DNA from 3 places in the Mesorhizobium sp. P2_A12 genome. Region 1 is predicted to be linked to each of the others. Evidence: predicted binding sites of a transcription regulator. Region 1 holds the regulator's gene; each other region holds the start of a gene.

Region 1 (7,014 bases):
CGGGGTGTGGTTGCGCGGACTTTCGCGCATTGCGCGTTCATGTAGCATAGGGTGTCGAGGGCGCAAGGGGCAGACCCGATGGCTGGACGGGGCTGGGGCTCGGATCAGGGCGAGGACGCCGCTATTGGCGTCAGCGAACGGTCCCTGTTTGCGATGCCACTGCCGACTACGTTGCCACCGCCATCACCCATCTTGCCGGACCCCGGCAACCCGCCGTTGCAAGCGGATGTCTCCGCCCCCGTCCCTGTTGCCGAAGCCGGCAGGATCGTGCGCGTGCGCCGGCAAATCGGCCGGATATCACTGCCTCGGCTGCGCCACAGCGTGGCCACGGCAGGAAGCCTGGAGCTTGACCGAGGCGTAGCCTTCCTGCTGGTGCCGGTCTGTCTGGCGATCGGAGCGATCGGCTATTTTTCGCTGACGGTGGAACCAGATTTTGCAAAGCCTGTTGCGGTCGTCGTTCTGACGGGGCTCTGCGCGTTCGTCTCGCGTTCCTGGCCGAAAACCCATCTGTGTTTCATGGCTGTGCTGCTGTGCACGCTCGGCCTGCTCGCCGGCAAGGTCGAGACATGGCGGGCTGGAACGCAGATGCTGGGTTCGGAAATCTCGACCCAAGTGACCGGCCGCGTCGTCTCGCTTGACCGAATGGAGACCGGCCGCATCCGGCTGACCATCGACGTGACGTCGACAGCCAGGCCGAAATTGCGCTATGCCCCGGAGCGGGTTCGGCTTTCGGCACGAAAGACCCCGGCAGAGATAACCGCAGGCTCCCTGGTCACCGGCTACGCCAAGCTGTTACCGCCCACCGGCCCGGTGCGGCCGGACAGCTACGACTTCTCCTTCGACAGCTATTTCGCCGGCATCGGCGGCAGCGGGTTTTTCCTCGGCAATCCGAAGCTTGTCGCCGGCAATGACGACGACATGCCGCCTTCGGCCCGCCTTGCCTCGGAGATAGAAAATGCCCGTGAAGCCATCGCCGACCATATCAGGGGCAGTGTCGGTGGCGCCGAAGGCGAGATCGCCGCGGCGCTGATCGTCGGCGTGCGCGCCGGCATTCCCGACGAGATCAACGAAGCGATGCGGCGCACCGGCATCTACCACGTCATCTCCATTTCAGGACTGCACATGGCGCTGGTCGCAGGCACCATCATGATGCTGATGCGCAGCGCCTTTGCCCTGTTTCCGGACTTTTCCGCGCGCCGGCCCGTCAAGAAATACGCCGCGGCCGCGGCCCTTTTCTCGATCGCCGCCTATCTCGTCATCTCAGGCGTCGTCGTTGCCGCAGAGCGCAGCTTCATCATGCTGGCGGTGATGCTAATTGCGGTGCTGTTCGATCGGGCGGCGCTGACCATGCGCAACCTGGCGATCTCGGCGATCGCGGTCATTTTGGTGTCGCCGCATGAAGTGGTCGGCCCAAGTTTCCAGATGTCATTCGCGGCGACCGCGGCGCTGGTCGGTGCCTATGCCGGCTGGTCGGATCATCGTGCGGCGAAAACGAAACCGCCGCCGCCACGGCGATCTCTGCCTGGCTTTCTCACCAGAAAATTCCTGTTGGCGATGGGCGGCCTTGCCATGACCTCCATCATTGCCGGCAGCGCCACGGCGCTTTTTGCCATCTGGCATTTTCAGCGGGTGTCGCCGCTCAGCCTGTTCGCCAATCTCGCCATTATGCCAATCGTCTCGCTGGTTGTGATGCCTTTCGCCGTCCTCAGTGCGCTGGCGATGCCCTTTGGCGCCGATGGTCCCTTTCTTTACGTGATGGGCAAAGGCCTGACGGTGATGATCGCCATGTCCGGATGGATTTCCGAGCGCTCGCCGGTGGACGCGGTCGGGTTGATTTCGCAGCAGTCTGTCCTGCTGGTGGCGATTGCCTTGGTCATCGCGACGATGGCGACGACATGGCTGCGGCTCGCAGCCCTTCCGTTCGCGCTTGCCGGCCTGTTGACCGTCTCGGACACGCGCGCCCCGGACGTGCTGATCTCGGAGGACGCCAGGCTGGTTGCGCTGCCGATCGGGGGTGGCGAACTCGCCGTCAGCCGGGCACGCCCGAACGAATTCACGGTCGACAACTGGAAACGCGCGCTGACATCCGAAACCATCGTCATGCCGGAGGTGTTCAGCAAAGGAGACGGGCAATTCGAGATAGCCGATGCCGCCGAGTTGCCGTCGGGCGCGCCTTTCTATTGCACATCAGGCATTTGTCTCGCCAAGCATCCGTCTGGTGCGATCATCGCGCATGTCGAAGACCGAAAGGACGCCTGGATGGCCTGCGGCTTCGCCGACCTGATCGTCATCAATGACGCCACGGCCTATGACCCCTGTCACAATCCGCTGGTGCTCGTCATCACCAAACGACAACTGGCCCGCAAGGGTAGCGCGGCCGTCTTCTTCGATCGCCAATCGGCGACCACGCCTGCGACGATCAGCTTCGCGGTGGACGGGTCATACCGGCCCTGGCACACGCAGCGCAAGTTTTCGCGCGAGGCGAGGGGCCTGCCACCCTACCGCAAACCCGAAAAGCCGGTCGCAAGCTCGGCTCAGTAGCGTCTGATCAGCCCGACGAGCTTGCCTTGCACCTTGACCCTGTCCGGTCCGAAAATGCGGGTTTCATAGGCCGGGTTGGCGGCTTCGAGAGCAATCGAGGCACCCTTGCGGCGGAACCGCTTCAGCGTCGCTTCCTCTTCATCCACCAGCGCCACGATGATCTCACCCGGGCTGGCTGTATCGGCGTTGCGGATGATGACGGTATCGCCGTCGAAGATGCCGGCATCGATCATCGAGTCGCCCTTGACCTCAAGGGCATAGTGTTCGCCGCCCATGATCATGTCCGGCGGCACCGAGATCGAATGCGTCTGGTGCTGGATGGCGTCGATCGGCACACCGGCCGCGATGCGTCCCATGACCGGGATCGACACGGCGGAGACCACGTCGTCGTCATTGCCGGCCGAAGGCATCCGTGAAGACGCAGGCTTGAGTTGCCGGCCAAGGCCGCCTTGACCGAGGCTGCCCTGGATGACGCTTGGCGAGAACTTCTTTGCCGCATTGAGGCCTGGCGCGATCGAATCCGGCAGCCGCAGCACTTCCAACGCGCGCGCCCGATTGGGCAGGCGGCGAATGAAGCCGCGCTCCTCCAGCGCCGTGATCAGCCGGTGTATGCCGGATTTGGAGGCAAGGTCGAGTGCTTCCTTCATCTCGTCGAAGGATGGCGGAATGCCGCTTTCCTTGAGCCGTTCATGAATGAACATCAGGAGTTCGTGTTGTTTGCGCGTCAGCATGGCAGCCCCCAGGTTACCCAAAACCAGAATCGGAAAAACAAACCCAGAACAAACACTATCTGTTCCAGTTGTGTTCCGCAACCGTTTAAAGTTTAATGAACTTGTTAAGGTGGCTGAAATTATTTGGCGCCCCGGCAGTGGGTCGCGATCGACGCTTGCCTGCCAACGCCGAGCGCTTGGTTGGATTGAAATTGCTATGGTTAATGACCTGTGGCCCACCCTGTGTCGGGCTTGGCCTCGGCCAACGCTGGAGCTCGACAAGAGGGCTTGGTTCACTTCACCGGTCGTGGCTCCCCGTGAACGAAAGGGAGCCAAAATGCCAACTTTGGCGGAGGAATTGGCCATATCGGCCTTGCCTTGTTCGTCGTCGCATTACCGTTTGTTTGAGCTGCCGTCGCCGGCGTGGACATAGACATGCAGCGTGTAGCCGATGTGGGCAACCATCAGGGTTTTCGCGCGCTCGATGTTGCGATCCAGCGCCGCCTCCATGAGCGCGGTATGATCTTTGATCGCGACGGCCTGGCGCAGCGCCTCCATGGCCTCTTCGTAGCCATGCTGGAGACCGGCGGCCGCACGCAAGGTTGGCGCCAGGCCAAGAAAGCGGTGATGGCGACGCAACTGATCCGCGATCGTGGAGTGGAAGGTCAGCAGCCAGGGGGATGTTGCCGCGCTGAGCAATGCCGCGTGGAAAGCCTCGTGCTTTTCATCCCATTCGTCGACCACGTTGTCGGACGGGTCGTCGACCGCGGTCCTGCTGCGCGACAGCCGATAGTGGGCAGCGACGACGGCGTCCTCCCATTCACGGCCGCCTTTCTCGATCGATTCCTGGAGCAGAGGCAGTTCAACCACCAATCTGGCGCGTGACAGATCTTCCAGCTCGTTGCGCGAGACCGGAGCGACGGCAAAGCCGCGATTGCTGATGGCGGTCACCAGGCGCTCGGCCTCCAATCGCGAGAGCGCCTCGCGCAGCGGTGTCCAGCCGATGCCGTAGCTGTTGCGCAACGCGCTAAGCTTGAGCGGTGCGCCGGGCTTCAGACGGGTGGTGAGGATATCGCGGCGCAGCAGCTTGTAGGCTGCTTCTGTCTTCGAGAAGTGCTCGTCGTCCAGCATTGCCGACCATCCGTACCAATTGGCCGGGTGATTATATATGAAATCCTTCCATTGCGTAAATTATATATAATGTTTGACAACACCCAAGGGACTGCCCATGATCGCCAAATGTTTCACCTGATATGTTCATCTGAGCACGCCCATGCGCGGGGATAGTCGACCATGAATGCAACTCCCGATCTCGCTGCAATCGAGGCGATGGACGCCGCGGACCCGCTACGCGCCATGCGCGATCGTTTCGTCTTGCCGCAAGGGGTGATCTACCTCGACGGCAATTCGCTTGGTGCGGCTTCACCCACCGTCTTCGACGAACTGAACAAGGCCGCGACACAGGAATGGGCGCAGGACCTCATCCGTGCCTGGAACACCGCCGGCTGGTTCGACATGCCGGTCGAGCTTGGCGACCAACTCGGACGCCTGATCGGCGCCGCGGCTGGCCAGACTGTGGTCTGCGATACGACGTCGATCAACATCTACAAGGTGCTACATGCGGCGCTCGCAATGCGGCCGGATCGGTCAGTCATCGTGGCCGAGGGCGACAGCTTCCCAACCGATCTCTATATGGCCGAGGGCGTAGCTTCGACGCGGCCCGGTACGATCCTGCGGCTCGAGGGCGTCGATGCGCCTGATATCGAGGACCTGATCGACGAGCGCGTCGCCGTTATCCTGGTCAACCACGTCAACTACAAATCCGGCCAGTTGCGCGACATGGCGGCGCTGACGCGCAGGGCCCATCAGGCCGGTGCGCTGATCGTCTGGGATCTCTGCCACACCGCCGGTGCGCTGCCAGTCGAACTCGACGGCGCCAATGCCGATTTCGCCATCGGCTGCACCTACAAGTACCTCAATGGCGGCCCGGGTTCGCCAGCCTTCATCTATGCTGCAAAGCGGCATCATGGTGATGTCTATCAGCCGCTCAGCGGCTGGTGGGGGCATGCGCGGCCGTTCGCCTTCGAACAGGGCTATGCCGCCGGCATCGGCATCCGCCGGTTCTTGTGCGGCACGCAGCCGGTGTTGTCGATGCGGGCGCTCAAGGGCGCCCTGGACCTCTGGAACGACGTCGACATGGCGGCGGTGCGCCAAAAGAGCATCGCGCTGACCGATCTGTTCATCCAGATGGTCGAAGCAAGGTGTGGCGCCTACGGGCTCGAGCTTGAAAGTCCGCGCAACGGCAACGAGCGCGGCAGTCAGGTGTCATTCATCCACCCCAGCGGCTACCAGGTGATGCGGGCCTTGATCGAGCGCGGCGTGATCGGCGATTTCCGCGCGCCTTCGACCATCCGCTTCGGTTTCACGCCGCTCTATGTCGGCTACAAGGATGTCTGGCAGGCGGTCGAGGTGCTGGAAGACATCTTGCGCACGGGTGCCTGGCAGGATGCGCGCTTCGCGGTCAAGACCGCGGTCACGTGAGTGTACGTCGCCCAAAAGCAAAGACAGATCAGAGCCGGGTGCGAACTGTCCAGAGTTCCGGAAACAGGACGACCTCGAGCATCTTTTTCAGGTAGGACGCCCCCGATGTGCCACCGGTGCCGCGCTTCAGGCCGATGATGCGTTCGACCGTGGTCACGTGGTTGAAGCGCCAGCGGCGGAAATAATCCTCGAAGTCGACCAGTTTTTCAGCCAGTTCGTAGAACATCCAGTAGCGCTGCGGGTCGCGATAGACTGTCTGCCAGGCAACCAGGACTTCTTCATTCTCGGTGCGCGTCTCGCGCCAGTCGGCACGGTTGGCGTCGGCACCGATGTCGAATCCGTTGCGGGCGAGCAGCAGCAGCGCTTCGTCGTAGAGCGACGGCTCGGCCAGGATCGCCTCAAGCTTCCCGCTGAGGTCCGGCCGGTGCTTGTGCGGGCCGAGCATGGCGAGGTTGCGGTTGCCGGCCATGAACTCGATGGCGCGATACTGCCAGGACTGGAAACCCGAGGACTGGCCGAGAGCGTCGCGGAACTCGGTGTATTCGCTCGGTGTCATCGTCCGCAGCACGTCCCAAGCGTTGTTCAACTGCTCGAAGATGCGGGCGACGCGCGACAGCATCTTGAAGCTCGGCTCGAGGCGGTCGGCGCGGATCGAGCGGATCGCGGCACCGATCTCGTGCAGGGCAAGCTTCATCCAGAGCTCGGAGGTCTGATGCTGGATGATGAACAGCATCTCGTCATGCGCCGACGACAGCGGCGTCTGGGCTTCTAGCACTTTCTCCAGGTGCAGATAGTCGCTGTAGGACATGCGCTCCTTGAACGACATCTGTGCGCCTTCGGACGCCGGATCGTATGGCTCGCTCAACTGATTTTCTCCGTGCGCAGCCGGAAGCGCTGGATTTTGCCGGTCTGCGTCTTGGGCAACGCAGCAATGAACTTCACCGATCGCGGATACTTGTAGGGCGCGATCGTCGCTTTGACATGGTCCTGCAGGCGCTTGATGGTCATCGCGTCGGGTGCCACACCTTGCACCAGCACGACATGCGCCTCGACGATCTGGCCGCGTTCGGCATCCTCAGCACCGATGACAGCGCATTCAGCAACATCCGGATGCGCCAGCAGCGCGGCCTCGACCTCGGGGCCGGCGATGTTGTAGCCGGCGCTGACGATCATGTCGTCGGAGCGCGCGGCGAAATGGAAGAAGCCGTTTTCGTCCTGCGTG
Region 2 (7,014 bases), on a different contig from region 1:
AGCCGCGCACTTGCCAGACACTGACCAGGAACGCCACGACCAGCAGCATGGCGACAAGACTGTCCTGGCGCCGCCAGCCGCCTCGGCGCAGGCGCAACGCCATCAGCACGAGCGCCACCAGCGGCGTGGCATATCGCGCCGCCAGCTCGGCGGGATTGTGGGCGGTGAGCTGGAACAGCGACTGCGCCTCGTCGATATGATCGAGCCATAGCGTCTTCAGGCGCGGATCGAGCCCGGCATAGGGAGAGGCCAGGCATTGCGGGTACAGCAAAAGGAGGACCGCGCCGAGCACGAGCGCAAGCACGCCAACCGACAGCAGACGCTGCCCGCGCGAGCGCCCGGCCGCTTCGATCGAGGCGATCGCCGCAAGGCCGGTTCCAGCAAGGGCAGCGACGACGAACTGCATCGTCGAGAAGGCATCGCATTGCGCCTGGCCCCAGGCCGACAGCGGGATGGTGGCGACAAAGACAAGCGCTGCGACGCCGGCAAAGCCAAGGCCGAAATCCCTGGCGATCAGCCTTTCGCCCGATGCGTCAAAGGCAAACAGGATCGCCACGCAGATGCCGATGGCAGCGACGTAGGGGGCGGTTTCCATGCCGACGGCCAGCGTCAGCGCGGCGCACAGGCCGGCAAGGAACGCCGCCGGCCGGCGCATACGCGCTTCGAGCAGGAAATTCAGGCTGGCGACGGTCAGCATCAGCTGGACATTGTGATGATCGAGCGCGCCGGGCTCGAAGATGCCGATGAAATACAGTGCTGCCGCGCCGACGATGACGGCGGGCAGCACCGCGCCATCGCCGGCAAAGCCGCGCGCGGCGCGAATGATGAAGACCATGGTCAGGCCGAAGAGCAGAGCCGGCCACGCCACCTGCGCGACGTTCTCGGCAAGCGTGGTGTTGCCGGTCAGGCTCGATGCGGCGAGCACGATGGCGGCGATCGGCGCATCGACCAGCCGCGACCAATGCATGACGAAGCCGCCTTCGAGGCCCATGCGGTATTGATGCAGGTCGAACCAGCCCTGGCCGGCCAAGAGGTCGCGCACCTCGACCAGCCGCAGCAGATTGTCATTGTCGCCGCCGGCATTGGTCAGCGCCGGGAATCCGGCGCAGGCGTTGACGACAAGGAAGCCGAGCGTGGCAAGCAGCGCCAGCATGAGGTCCGCTCGCCAGGAGGCGCGTGCCCCGTCTTTGGAAAGCATCGCGGTATGAGCGGTGGTCATGGAGTGGGCTTTCAGCCTGTGTCTGTCGGCGCACGCTAGCGCCCGCCGCTTCACAAAGCGTAAAGCGGCGCGATTTGCGCCGCTTTTGGGCGCCATGCATCAGTCGCGCGCGGGAAACACCCACAGCGACGACAAAACGTAGCTCACCGTGCTTGCGGCAACCGTCATCAGCGCCGACATGGCAAGCGCCGACATGCCGAAACGGGTGACCGCCAGATGCGACACCAGGCCCGAAAACAGCGCGCATCCCACCTGCAGCGCGAGATAGCGCGGCATGGCGCTGGCATGATCGTGCTGGCCGCCGAATGTCCAGCCGCGCTGCGCGCTATAGGCGACAACGAAAGTGATCGCATAGGCGACGACACTGCCTATGAAGGGCGAAAAGCCCAGCGACACCAGGAGCCACGAGAGGAGGAACAGCAGCAATGCGGCGCCGACGCCGACCGTCAGGAACCGGAACAGGCGCGTCCGGACAAAGACCGGCAATGCTTCGCTCATGCGTCGCGCGCCGGCAGTTGGTTAGCCGGCGATTCACTGGCCGGCAACTCATTGGCCGGCAGTTCACCCGATTGACCGGTCCGCCCAGACTTCAGCCGCTTGACCGGTATTTCCAGGACACCGAGCAGAAAAGCCGAGAAGAAGACCTGGAAGGAAATGACGATCAGGCTCAGGCCCAGCACGACGATGCGCGGGATTTCGGAATCGTTCAGCGGGCCGAAGCCGAGATGCGCCCAGCGCGCCACGGCGTAGCCGAAGAACAAGACGCCGCCGGCAAAGCAGATGCCAGCATTGGCGGCGAGACGATCGGTGCTGATGGTTCTGGTCAGCCAGTCTGAACGGCGGCTTGGCGGCAGGATACCGGTTATCTCGGCATAGTATCGCGAAATGGCGCCGAAAGTGATGAGCTGGACGCCGGTGACGACCATGAAACAGGCGGCGACGAAGGTGTTGAGGTCGAGTGACAGATTGTCGATCACGCGCAGCGGCCCGAACACCAGCAGCGCCGCGAACAGTATGCCAAGGCCGCCGAGCACCGTGCCCGGGATGAAGAACATCCAGCGCGGGTTGTAGACCAGCAGGAACTTCAGGTGTCGCCAGCCATCGCGCCAGGTTCTCAGATGCGGCGGCCGGCTGCGGCCGTCGGGCTTGAGCGTGGTCGGCACTTCCTCGATGCGCAGGCCGGCTAGGGCGCCGCGCACCACCATCTCGCTGGCGAATTCCATGCCGGTGGTCTGCAGGTCGAGCTTCCTGATGCTGTCGGCATTGAAGCCGCGCAGGCCGCAGTGGAAATCACCGGTCTTGATGCGGAAGAACAGGCGGCCGACAAAGCTGAGCACCGGATTGCCGAGGTAGCGGTGCAGCGGCGGCATGGCGCCGGCCTCGATGCCGCCCTGGAAGCGATTGCCCATGACCAGGTCGGCGCCGTCGCGCAGCCGCGCGACGAAGGCTTCCAGCGCGCCGAAATCATAGCTGTCGTCGGCATCGCCCATGATGATGAAGCGGCCCTTGGCAGCCGCGATGCCGCCCAAAAGGGCCGCGCCATAGCCTTTTTGGGCCACCGGGACGACACGGGCGCCTCCCGCCGCTGCAATCGCCAGCGATCCGTCGGTGCTGCCATTGTCCGCGATCAGCACCTCGCCGGAGATGCCCGCCTTGTCGAGGAAGGTTTTCGCCTTGCCGATGCATGCGGCGAGCGTCTCGGCCTCGTTGAGGCACGGCATGAGGATGGTGAGTTCGAGCTGTTTGGTTGCGGTGGCGCGGATGGCGGTGACGGCGTTCATTGGTCGTTGTTCCATCGAGTGCCCGGCGCGCGTCAGTTCGGCCGGGCGTAATCGGACTTACCGTTGCACGGCAAGGCTTAAGAAAGCGATGACGCGCAGCCTCGCCTTGTCTCCAATCGGTCGGCAGGGCGGGCTCGCGGTTGTCTGATGCCAATCTTCAATATGTCGCGATTGGCAGACGGGCAGTGAGCCTGTACAGGCAAGACAGTCGCCCATCCGAGCCGCCGGAGACCTGCCATGAAGCTGAAAATCGCCGTCCAGATGGACCACATCTCCACCGTGTCGATCGCCGGCGACACGTCCTTCGCGCTATCGCTGGAGGCGCAGCGGCGCGGCCATCAGCTGTTCCACTACACGCCCGACCGGCTATCGCTGCGCGAGGGCAAGGTGTTTGCCCGCATCGAGGAGATGCAGGTGCGCGACGAGAAGGGCAACCATTATTCGCTGGGCGAGAGGGTGCGCACCGATCTGGAGGAAATGGATGTCGTCCTGCTGCGCCAGGACCCGCCCTTCGACATGAACTACATCACCACCACGCATATCCTCGAACGCATCCACCCGAAGACGCTGGTGGTCAACGACCCGGCCTGGGTGCGCAACAGCCCGGAAAAGATCTTCGTCACCGAGTTTTCCGACCTGATGCCGGACACGCTGATCACCAAGGATCCGCTCGAAGTCGCCGCCTTCCGCAAGGAGTTCGGCGACATCATCATCAAGCCGCTCTACGGCAATGGCGGCGCCGGCATCTTCCACATGCTGGAGGCCGACCGCAACCTTGCCTCGCTGCTCGAAATGTTCGGCCAGATGTTCCGCGAGCCCTATATCGTGCAGCGCTATTTGAAGGATGTGCGCAAGGGCGACAAGCGCATCATCCTGATCGATGGCGAGCCGGTCGGCGCCATCAACCGGGTGCCGGCCGAGCACGATTCCCGCTCCAACATGCATGTCGGCGGCCGTGCCGAAAAGACCGAGTTGACGACGCGCGAGCGCGAAATCTGCGCCCGCATCGGCCCTGCGCTGAAAGCGCGCGGCTTCATCCTGGTCGGCATCGATGTCATCGGCGACTACATGACCGAGATCAACGTAACGTCGCCAACCGGCGTGCGCGAAGTCAGGCGCTTTGGCGGCTCCGACATCGCCAGCCTGTTCTGGGACGCGGTCGAGGACAAGCGGAAATAGACCGTTTTCATTTTGTCTTAACCATGTTCCGTTTTTTCAACCGGGCACAACCCGGCCGCGACCGGCGGGGCTGGGTATTCCTGCAATGTTCCTGATTTGATCAGTCGGGCATATCAGCCCGCTGCGGATCGACACTGGCCATGGGCTTTCTTCCCAACCACTGACCTTGCTGTTTCCCATTGGTTGCGCGACAGCTAATCGCCCAAGCTTCCGATCGAAGCCGACTCATGAACGGCGCGTCCTTGCCGGTGAATTCTTCAGCTTACGTGAGGCAACCGCATGTTCTTGTAATGTTCTTGCCTAACTCCGAAATCTGTGGTTGTCTTCTCCGATCTCGCTCGCGCCCTGATCGCCAAGGCATAAGCGAACCACTATCCGGGGGCATAAAATGGTGGCGCGGGTTCGCACGGTCGCTTTCCAGGGCATCGAGGCCGTGCCGGTCGACGTGCAGGTGATGATCTCGCCCGGCAAGGTCAACATGCATATCGTCGGCCTGGCCGACAAGGCGGTGGCCGAAAGCCGCGAGCGGGTGCAGGCGGCACTGCATGCCTCCGGCCTGTCGATGCCGTCGAAGAAGGTCACCGTCAATCTGGCCCCGGCCGACCTGCCCAAGGAGGGCAGCCATTACGATCTGCCGATCGCGCTTGGCCTGATGGCGGCATTGGGCGCCATTCCGGGCGACATGCTTGCCGGCTATGTCGTGCTTGGCGAATTGTCGCTCGACGGCACAATTGCCGCAGTCGCCGGCGCCTTGCCGGCGGCAATCGGCGCCAACGCCGAGGGCAAGGGCCTGATCTGCCCGTTCGCCTGCGGCCCGGAAGCAGCCTGGGCCGGCAAGGATTTCGACATTCTGGCGCCGCGCAGCCTGATTGCGATCGCCAATCATTTTCGCGGCACGCAGGTGCTGTCGCGACCGGAGGCCGGCATCCACGCTGCGGCGCGCGACCTGCCCGACCTCGCCGATATCAAGGGCCAGGAGACCGCCAAGCGGGCGCTGGAAGTGGCGGCCGCCGGTGGGCACAACCTTTTGATGATCGGGCCGCCGGGATCGGGCAAGTCGATGCTGGCGCAGCGGCTGCCGTCGATTCTGCCGCCGCTGGCGCCGAAGGAATTGCTCGAAGTGTCGATGATCGCCTCGGTGGCCGGCGAACTCGGCGAAGGCAAACTGACCGACCGGCGGCCGTTCCGCGCGCCGCACCATTCGGCCTCGATGGCGGCGATGGTCGGCGGCGGCATCCGCGCCCGGCCGGGCGAAGTGTCGCTCGCCCATCACGGCGTGCTGTTCCTCGACGAGTTTCCCGAATTCACGCCGCAGACGCTCGATGCACTGCGCCAGCCGCTGGAGACCGGCGACTGCATGATCGCACGCGCCAACCATCGCGTCACCTATCCGGCGCGCATCCAGCTGGTCGCGGCGATGAACCCGTGCCGCTGCGGCATGGCCGGCGAGCCGGGCTATCGCTGCCTGCGCGGCGAGCGCTGCCGCACCGATTATCAGGCGCGCATCTCAGGCCCGCTGCTCGACCGCATCGATCTCAGGATCGAGGTACCGGCGGTCTCGGCCAGTGACCTGATCCGGCCCGACCGGGCGGAGAAAAGTGCCTCGGTGGCGCTGCGGGTGGCGCGCGCCCGCACAATCCAGCGCGAGCGTTTCGAGCGGCTCGGAGTCGGCTCCACCACCAACGCGCATTGCGCGCCGGCGGTCATCGAGGAGATCGCCATGCCGGATGCCGCCGGCCTGTCGCTGCTTAAGGACGCCAGCGAAAAGCTCGCCTTTTCAGCGCGGGCCTATCATCGCGTGCTGAAAGTGGCGCGCACACTGGCCGATCTCGACGCCAGCGAAACGGTCGGCCGCATCCACCTGGCCGAAGCGATTTCCTACCGCATGAGTTCGGAGCGCGTGGCGCAGGCGGCGTGACGCCCCCTGCCCTTCAAGGGCTGGAAACGCAAGCGGCGGCACCTTGCCCTTGGCTCCATGAATCTTCGGCTCAGACCGAGGCGCGCGCCTTCAGCTCCAGCCGCCGCGCGTGAAGCACCGGCTCGGTGTAGCCATTGGGCTGGATGCGGCCCTTGAACACCAGGTCGCAGGCGGCCTTGAAGGCGATCGAGTTGTCGAAGTCGGCGGCCATCGGGCGGTAGAGCGGGTCGCCGACATTCTGCAGGTCGACGATGGCCGCCATGCGCCGCAGGGAATCCATCACCTGGATGCGCGAGCAGACGTCGTGGTGCAGCCAGTTGGCGATGTGCTGCGAGGAGATGCGCAGCGTTGCGCGATCCTCCATCAGGCCGACATCGTTGATATCTGGCACTTTCGAACAGCCGACGCCCTGATCGATCCAGCGCACGACATAGCCCAGGATGCCCTGCGCGTTGTTGTCGAGCTCGCGCTGGATCTCGTCGGGAGTCCAGTTCGGGCGCACCGCGACCGGCACCGACAGGATATCGTCGAGCTTGGCCTTGGGCCGGTTCTTCAGCGCCGCCTGCACGGCGTGGACATCGACCTTGTGGTAGTGCGTGGCATGCAGCGTCGCCGCCGTCGGCGACGGCACCCAGGCGGTGTTGGCGCCGGCCCTGGGATGCGCGATCTTCTGCTCCAGCATCGCCGCCATCAAATCCGGCATCGCCCACATGCCCTTGCCGATCTGGGCATGGTCGGCCAGCCCGCATTCGAGCCCGGTGTCGACATTCCAGGCCTCGTAGGCAGAAATCCAGGCGGCCTGCTTCATGTCGCCCTTGCGGATCATCGGGCCGGCTTCCATCGAGGTGTGGATCTCGTCGCCGGTGCGGTCGAGGAAGCCCGTGTTGATGAACACCACGCGTTCTTGTGCCGCGCGG
Region 3 (7,014 bases), on a different contig from region 1:
GGAAATATCGGGCGTAGTTGAGGCGCTCGATCAGAGCGAGCTCTTCCTCTATGCGCTTGGTCACGGAAGCAGGCACCCCCGCCGGATAACGGTTGGCCGCCCCCTCCCGCGCCAGCCGCTCCAGCTCGGCCTGCGGCCCGAGGCCGGACTCCGTCGGCTCGTCGGGGTAGTTGTACTGGAGGTCGCTGAGCGAGAAGGTCAGCTCCTGCGCAAAGCGCAAGGTCTCGGCCAGCGCCTGCGGATGCCTGCGGAACAGGCGCGCCATCTCCATCGGCGGCTTCAGATGGCGCTCGGCATTGGCGGCCAGCTGCAGCCCGACCTCGGCGACGGGCGTGTTGAGGCGGATCGCGGTCAGCACATCCTGCAGCGGGCGCCGCTCAGTCGTGTGATAGAGAACGTCGTTGGTCGCCATCAGCGGGATGCTGGCATTCTCGGCAAACGCCGCTGCCTGCTCGATCCGGAAACGGTCATTGCCCGCATAGTCCGGCGCAACGGCCAGACGGAGATTTCTTCCGAAACGATCCTTGAGCTGGCGAAGCAAGGCGAGACTGTCTTCAACGCCTGCCGTCAGATCGGGCAGGACCGCCAGCGACATCAGGTCCCCCCATTCAAGCAAGTCGCTGCGCTGGAGAAGAGTGGCGCCCTTCTCGTTCTCGTCGCGCAGATTGGCTTGCGTCAGCATGCGGCAGAGATGCCCCCAGCCCTTGCGGTCCTGCGGATAGGCGAGAATGTCAGGCGTGCCGTCACCGAAAACCAGCCGGCAGCCGGGATGGTAGGAGAGCGTCTCGACCTTGGCCTGCTGCCAAGCGCGCACCACGCCGGCCACCGTGTTGCGGTCGGCAAGTCCGATCGCGGAAAAGCCGAAAAGCTTGGCGGCGACCACCAGTTCCTCCGGCTTGGAGGCACCGCGCAGGAAGGAGAAATTCGACTGGATGCCGAACTCGGCATAGGGAATGACGGTCAGCGCATTCATGCGAAGACCCCATGCAGGAACCAGCGCGGCGGCACCTGCGAGCCGCCATAAAGGCCTTGCCGGTAGAGCCAGTAGCGGCGGCCGTCGGCATCCTCGATGCGGAAATAGTCGCGTGTCGATGCCGCCTCGTCGCTCGCGGGCTCGCGCCACCATTCCGCCGCGATGCGTTCCGGTCCCTCGGCACGCGTCACCCTGTAGAGCGCACGCCGCCAGCGGAAGTTCAGCGGCGGGCCCTCCGGCATTTCGGTGGCCGGCACCTCGATGGGCTCGGGCGAGCGGAACAGCCGGATCGGCCGTTCCGGCGGGAAGATGGTCATCGGCGCCTGGATCCGGCCCGGCTCCTTCGGCGGCGTGGTCCGGCGCGGGGCCTCGGTGAAGGGGATCGTGGCGACGGCGCGCTCCGGCAGATGGCTTTCCACAGTGACCGGTTGCAGGACCGCGCCCTCGCCGAGCCGGGCGCGGATGCGGTCGGCGAACAGCGCGATATCGGCGCCGTCATCGGTCGCGTCGCCGGCAAGGTCGGCCTGCTGCATGTCGAAAGCGGCGGCCGACAGCACCGAGAGCCGGACGAGATCGAAGCCATAGCCGGCATCGATATCCTGTTCGAGCGCGGCCAGCCTTTCATGGAACAATTTCTGGATCAGAGGGGGTTCGCGCATCGGCCGCGAGGTGCCGATGGCGATGCGGCTGACGACGCCGTCGACGCGAAACAAAAGCAGCGCCAGCATCCTGGCGCCCTCGCCACGGCGCTCAAGGTCGATCTTCAATGCCGCCGCCAGCATGCCCACCAGCCGTTCGATATCCTCGGTCAGGGTGACGGGCTCGCTGAGATGACGTGCGACCGAAAGCGGTGCGACGGGAAGGCGCGGCGACACCGCTTCGTCGAGACGGCCAAGCGCCTGGTCGAGGCGCAAAAGCAGCGAGGCGCCGAAGCGGCGGGCAAGCGGCGCGCGCGGTGCCGCCATGACGGCGCCCGCCGTGCGCAGGCCGACGCTTTCCAGGCTGGTGCGGGTGGCGGGCTCGATACGCAGGGCTGCCAGCGGCAAGGGTGCGAGCAAGGCTTCCTCCTCGCCGCCAGCGACGATGCGGTCACTGGCAAAGCGTGCCGCTGCCCAGGCCGCCCCCGGCGTCGCGGCAAGCCCGGCGCGGACATCGAACCCCTGATGGAAGAAGCGCGACAGGATGTCGTCCAGCATGGCGCGTTCGCCGCCGAAAAGATGGGTGCAGCCGGTGACGTCGAGAAACAGGCCGTCCGTTGCGTCCAGCGCCACCAGCGGGGTGTAGCGGTCGCACCAGTCGGCAAGGCCTTCGAGCAGGCGGCGGTCGGCCTGCGGGTCGGCCTCGACGATGTCGATCGACGGATGCATGGCGCGCGCATCGGCGATGCCCATGTCGCGCTTCAGGTGCAGCGCCTCAGCACGCTCGTCGAGGGCCGAGATACGCTGCGCGTTGCCCTTGCGATGGCTGATCACCAGCGGCAGGTGATCCGATGGGCGGGAACGCCAGGACCGCCCCAGACGCTGCCGCAGGATCCTTTCGACCGCGAGATAGGGAAACCACAGCGACAGGATTCTTTGCTCTTTCCTCGCCCCATCTTTCATCGAATGCGCGTTCATCGGGGTTCCACTCCAGTGTGAATTGTCCTGGCAGAGCCGTGCGGCTCTTGCCGATGGTGATGGTGAAGGCCGGGCGGCCGATCGAGCCGGCGAGCCGCCCGGCGATGGTGTCGCGCGGCACCGCCGGCGCCGACGCGACGATAAGACGAACGGGTGCGGCCGTCGGTTCGGGCTCGGCGGCCTGCCGCAGCAGGAACACCGGGCGGCCGGCACTCTGCGCCCGGGCATGCAGCCGGCGCGTCGCGGTCAGGTCGAGCCGCTGCGGATTGCCGCGGATCTCGAGGATGACGGCGGCGAGCGCCGTCATCCGGGCGGCCTCCTCGGCGACCCACAGCGCATCGACAAGTTTTGGCGCCTCGGAAAACAGCAATTGCTCGGGTTCGATGCCGAACGAGGCATGAAGCCCCCTGGCATAGGGAAAGCCGGCCTCGCGAAAAATCTCCGATGTGCCGATCCACAGCACCGGCAGCCCTTGCGTCTGCTTGAGGATCAGGCTTGTGAGCGACAGAGCGAAGCCGGCGACGGCTCCGGCATCTCGGGTTTCAATGCCATGGATTTCGCTCAAGGCGGCTTTCGGCAAGCCGCCGCTCAGGGCAGCATCGAGGCGTTCGACACCGGTGGGCAGGAACGCATCCGGCAAAGCCGCGGCAACGCCTCGGCGGACAATCGTCACATCGATGCTGGGACCGGCGTCGACGCGAGCATCAGGGGTCGCCGCGGCCGGCGCCTGCAGGCGCTCGGGCAGCGTTCCCTCGATCTTCGCGATCTGGCGGCGCAGGGCAAAAACAGTCTCCCGCGCCACGGCGGTCATCGCCATGACGGTCAGCTTTCACTCACAATTGTTCCTGTTATGTTCCTTATAGATTCCAGAGGGACCCCCAAGAGTCAAGCGGAGTCATGGGGAATTTATTCCTGTCGTGGGGCTTGGCAGAGGCGTGGCCGCCCGCGCCATTTGCCGATTGCAGCGCGAAAGCCTATATGCCGGGATCAAAGGACACAGCATGGCCCGCATCTACAAGACCCGCAGCTGGCACGACGAGCTTTCGCCGTCGATGGAGGAAATGGAGTTCCTGGCGCTGGAGGCTTACGCCCATCTGCCGGAGGATTTTCGCAAGCTGACCGGCGAGATCGTCATCCAGATCGCCGAGTTCCCGACCGACGAGATCATGGACGATTTGTCGCTGGAAACGCCCTTCGACCTGCTCGGCCTGTTCGAGGGGCGCGGCATCGCCGAGCGCTGGAACCCGCAGACCGGCGAAGGCCCGAACCGCATCACACTCTACCGCCGCGCCATCCTCGACTACTGGGCCGAAAACGAGGAAACGCTGGGCGACATCGTAACCCACGTGCTGATCCACGAGATCGGCCACCATTTCGGCCTGTCGGACGATGATATGGAAAAGATCGAAGAGGCGGCTGAGTAGGGTGTGCTGATATTCAGGTGATGCCGGTCTGCAAATGGCTGATACCTGCGCTTCCGGTGCTCACGTACCCAAATGTACGCTCCGCTCCGGTTCTCGGAACCCACCTTGTTTGGTCGCTTCGCGCCCGTCCTCGACTCCGGCTCGGCCTGACCTGAATCTCAACACACCCTGCGTCGGAGCTTTAAGCCTACCAATCGCTCAGCTTGGTATCCGGCCCATATTCCTGACCGTCGATATCCTTCACCACGGCCTGGCCGCAGCGCATCGTCTTGGCCTTCTTGTCGAAGGCATAGGTCGGCGAGCCGAACAGGTGCCAGCCCTTGTTCAGCGCCGCAGTCACCTTGTGGCAGAAGCTGGCATCGTCAGGGCCAGTGAGAAAGCGGTAGAGTTTCATCCGTCAATTCCTGTCGTGAGTGCCCTTAGCCCGCGAGCATCAGGCGATATCATGCGCCGATGGCCGCCGCCTTCGCCAGCAGTTTTTCAGCTTGCGCCAGGTGCAGCCTCTCGACCATTTTTCCATTCAGCGCAATCACGCCCTTGCCGGCATTTTCCGGAAGCGCAAAGGCATCCTTCACCAGGCGTGCCTCGGCCACGGCTTCAGCGGACGGCGCAAAGGTCAGGTTCGCCACTTCGATCTGGGCCGGATGGATGAGGCTCTTGCCGTCGAACCCCATGGCCGCCGCTTCCGTGCATTCACGGGCGAAGGCGTCGAGGTCGCGGAAATCGTTGGAGACGCCGTCCAGCATGTCGAGGCCGCCGGCGCGCGCGGCCAGCACCATCTGCATCAGCCACGGCACAAGATAGCGCCGGTCAGGCGTCGCCAGCACGCCGGATTTGCTGAGCAGATCGTTCGTTCCGGCAACGAAACAAGCCAAGCGCGAAGCCGGATCGCGGCCAAGTTCGGCAATGGCGCCGATGTTGAGCAGCGCCTTGGGCGTCTCGATCATCGCCCACAGTTTCACGCTGTCGGGAGCAAAATTGTCGTCGAGCACGTCGCCGGCCTCGAGCAAGTCGCGCGGCGTGTCGACCTTGGGCAACAGGATGCCGTCGGGCTCGCAGCTTGCGACAGCCAGCAGGTCGTCGGCGCCCCATTCGCTGGCCAGTGCATTGATGCGCACCACCATCTCGCAGCGGCGGCCAACGTGGTTGGCAGCTGGGCGGTTGGCGAAGATGCCGGCCAGCTTTTCACGCACGGCGATCTTGTCGGCCGGGGCGACGCCATCTTCGAGGTCGATGATGACGACATCGCAGGCAAGCTGCGCGAACTTGGCCAATGCCTTGTCGTTGGAGGCCGGGATGTAGAGCACCGAGCGGCGTGGGCGATAGGTTTCCATGGCTGATCTATGCCGTCTGTGGATGGTCGAGGCAAGCCGTCTCCAGCCTGCACGAAAACTGCACACGCTTGCGGAAAACCTCCTCGGATCCGCCCCGCCGTCTCCCTGCCGGCCTGCGAGACAGGCGGCATGCAAAACCGACCAAAATCCCGTTGGTCCCTTCCTTACCGGTTGCGCAGCGAAGGCTGGTGGCTGGCCGATCCGCCGCGCGCGAATCCCGTGGCGATCCTCATCCCTTTTGCCCGCAAGCGCCCGCCGATCGTCCGGCTGGAAGCCATCAGGAGGGCCAGGTCATGACAGCATTCTTCTCCGCGGCACCGACCTATTGCGCGCGCCTCGGCGTTGCCGTACTGCTTGTCGCGCTGGCGGATTTTCTGTTTTACGGCCAGCCAGCCGGCATCACGGTTTTCCTGTTCGCGATCCTGATTGCCGCCGGGGTGGTTGCCGTGCATCCCGCCGCCTTCAGCGACGGCAGGCTGTGGATCAAGCCCACCGCGCTGCTTGTCGCGCTGCTGCCGCTCGCCGAAAATGTCAGCGCGCTGTCGGTATCGATCGCGCTTGCGGCCCTGGTCGTCTTCGCGCTCTCGCTCAGCGGGCGGCTGCGCCATCGCATCGCTCGCATTGCCGGCCAGATCGCGTTGTTCGGGCTGGCGGCGCCGTTCCGCTTCATCAGCGATTTCATCCGCTGGCGCAGGGTGGCGCGCCGGTTCGGCCGGCGCCGAGTGCGGCTGGCGGCCGTTGCCGTCTGGGTGATGCCGCTGACACTGGGCGCCGTGTTCCTGGCGCTGTTCGGCGCCGCCAATCCCGTCATTGAATACTGGCTGTCGCTGATCGATCTTCTAAAACTGCTCGATCTGATCCAGCTGGCGCGGATTGCCTTCTGGCTGTTCGTGCTCGCTGGCGTCTGGGCCTTCCTGCGGCCCCGCCTGCCGCGCTTTCGGCAGCGCGGCTCCCGGCCAAACAATCCCCTTGCCGGTGCTCAACCGGCGACCAATCCGCAAAGGCACGTCGTCGAGGACATCGTGTTCGGCAAGGCAGCCATACTGCGCGCCTTGATCGTCTTCAACGTGCTGTTCGCGCTGCAGACTGGGCTCGACGCCACCTATCTGTGGGGTGGGGTCGCCCTTCCCGACGGCTTGAGCTACGCTGCCTATGCGCATCGCGGCGCCTATCCCCTGATCGTCACGGCACTCCTTGCCGCCGGCTTTGTGCTGGCGGCGCTCAGGCCGGGAAGCGAAACATCGGGGGATCCGCTCATCCGCCGGCTGGTCTATGCCTGGGTGGCGCAGAACATCATGCTGGTCATCTCGTCGATCCTGCGGCTCGATCTCTATGTCGGCATCTACGCGCTGACCTACTGGCGCATCGCGGCTTTCGTCTGGATGGGGCTGGTGGCATCAGGTCTTGCGCTGATCATCGCCCGCATCGCGCTCGGAAAATCCAATGAATGGCTATTCTCCGCCAATCTTCTGACGTTATCCCTGACGCTGTATGCCGGCTGTTTGATCAACTTTGCCGCGCTGATCGCCAACTACAATGTCGACCACTCCCTCGAAATGACCGGCCAGGGCATTTCCCTCGATGCCTGGTATCTGCGCTCGCTCGGTCCGGGCGCGTTTCCGGCGCTGGATCGCTTCCTCGATCATCAGAGTCGAGCCGCCAACAAT

What was found. The regulator LexA, encoded in region 1, represses DNA repair genes until DNA is damaged. The targets are predictions, from matches to a motif close to TGTTCNNNNTGTGTTCNG.
Region 2: AC1DZU_RS00835 (YifB family Mg chelatase-like AAA ATPase) is a predicted target of LexA. The motif match lies at 4,460-4,477, and genes of this name have one in related genera.
Region 3: AC1DZU_RS10435 (ImuA family protein) is a predicted target of LexA. The motif match lies at 3,430-3,447, and genes of this name have one in related genera.

Annotation. Positions count from the first base shown of each region.
Region 1 is NZ_JBFUCU010000012.1:139,638-146,651, reverse strand. Features, by position in the region: gene AC1DZU_RS23235 (ComEC/Rec2 family competence protein) at 79-2,541, shown strand; gene lexA (transcriptional repressor LexA) at 2,535-3,272, opposite strand; gene AC1DZU_RS23225 (GntR family transcriptional regulator) at 3,645-4,382, opposite strand; gene kynU (kynureninase) at 4,545-5,792, shown strand; gene kynA (tryptophan 2,3-dioxygenase) at 5,821-6,657, opposite strand; gene AC1DZU_RS23210 (AMP-binding protein) at 6,654-7,014, opposite strand, start outside.
Region 2 is NZ_JBFUCU010000001.1:175,027-182,040, reverse strand. Features, by position in the region: gene AC1DZU_RS00855 (TgpA N-terminal domain-containing protein) at 1-1,219, opposite strand, end outside; gene AC1DZU_RS00850 (GtrA family protein) at 1,319-1,717, opposite strand; gene AC1DZU_RS00845 (glycosyltransferase family 2 protein) at 1,714-3,000, opposite strand; gene gshB (glutathione synthase) at 3,238-4,179, shown strand; gene AC1DZU_RS00835 (YifB family Mg chelatase-like AAA ATPase) at 4,568-6,097, shown strand; gene AC1DZU_RS00830 (malate synthase G) at 6,168-7,014, opposite strand, start outside.
Region 3 is NZ_JBFUCU010000004.1:45,582-52,595, forward strand. Features, by position in the region: gene AC1DZU_RS10425 (error-prone DNA polymerase) at 1-973, opposite strand, end outside; gene AC1DZU_RS10430 (DUF6504 family protein) at 970-2,445, opposite strand; gene AC1DZU_RS10435 (ImuA family protein) at 2,387-3,406, opposite strand; gene AC1DZU_RS10440 (metallopeptidase family protein) at 3,591-4,013, shown strand; gene AC1DZU_RS10445 (DUF1737 domain-containing protein) at 4,201-4,407, opposite strand; gene AC1DZU_RS10450 (HpcH/HpaI aldolase/citrate lyase family protein) at 4,457-5,347, opposite strand; gene AC1DZU_RS10455 (DUF4153 domain-containing protein) at 5,641-7,014, shown strand, end outside.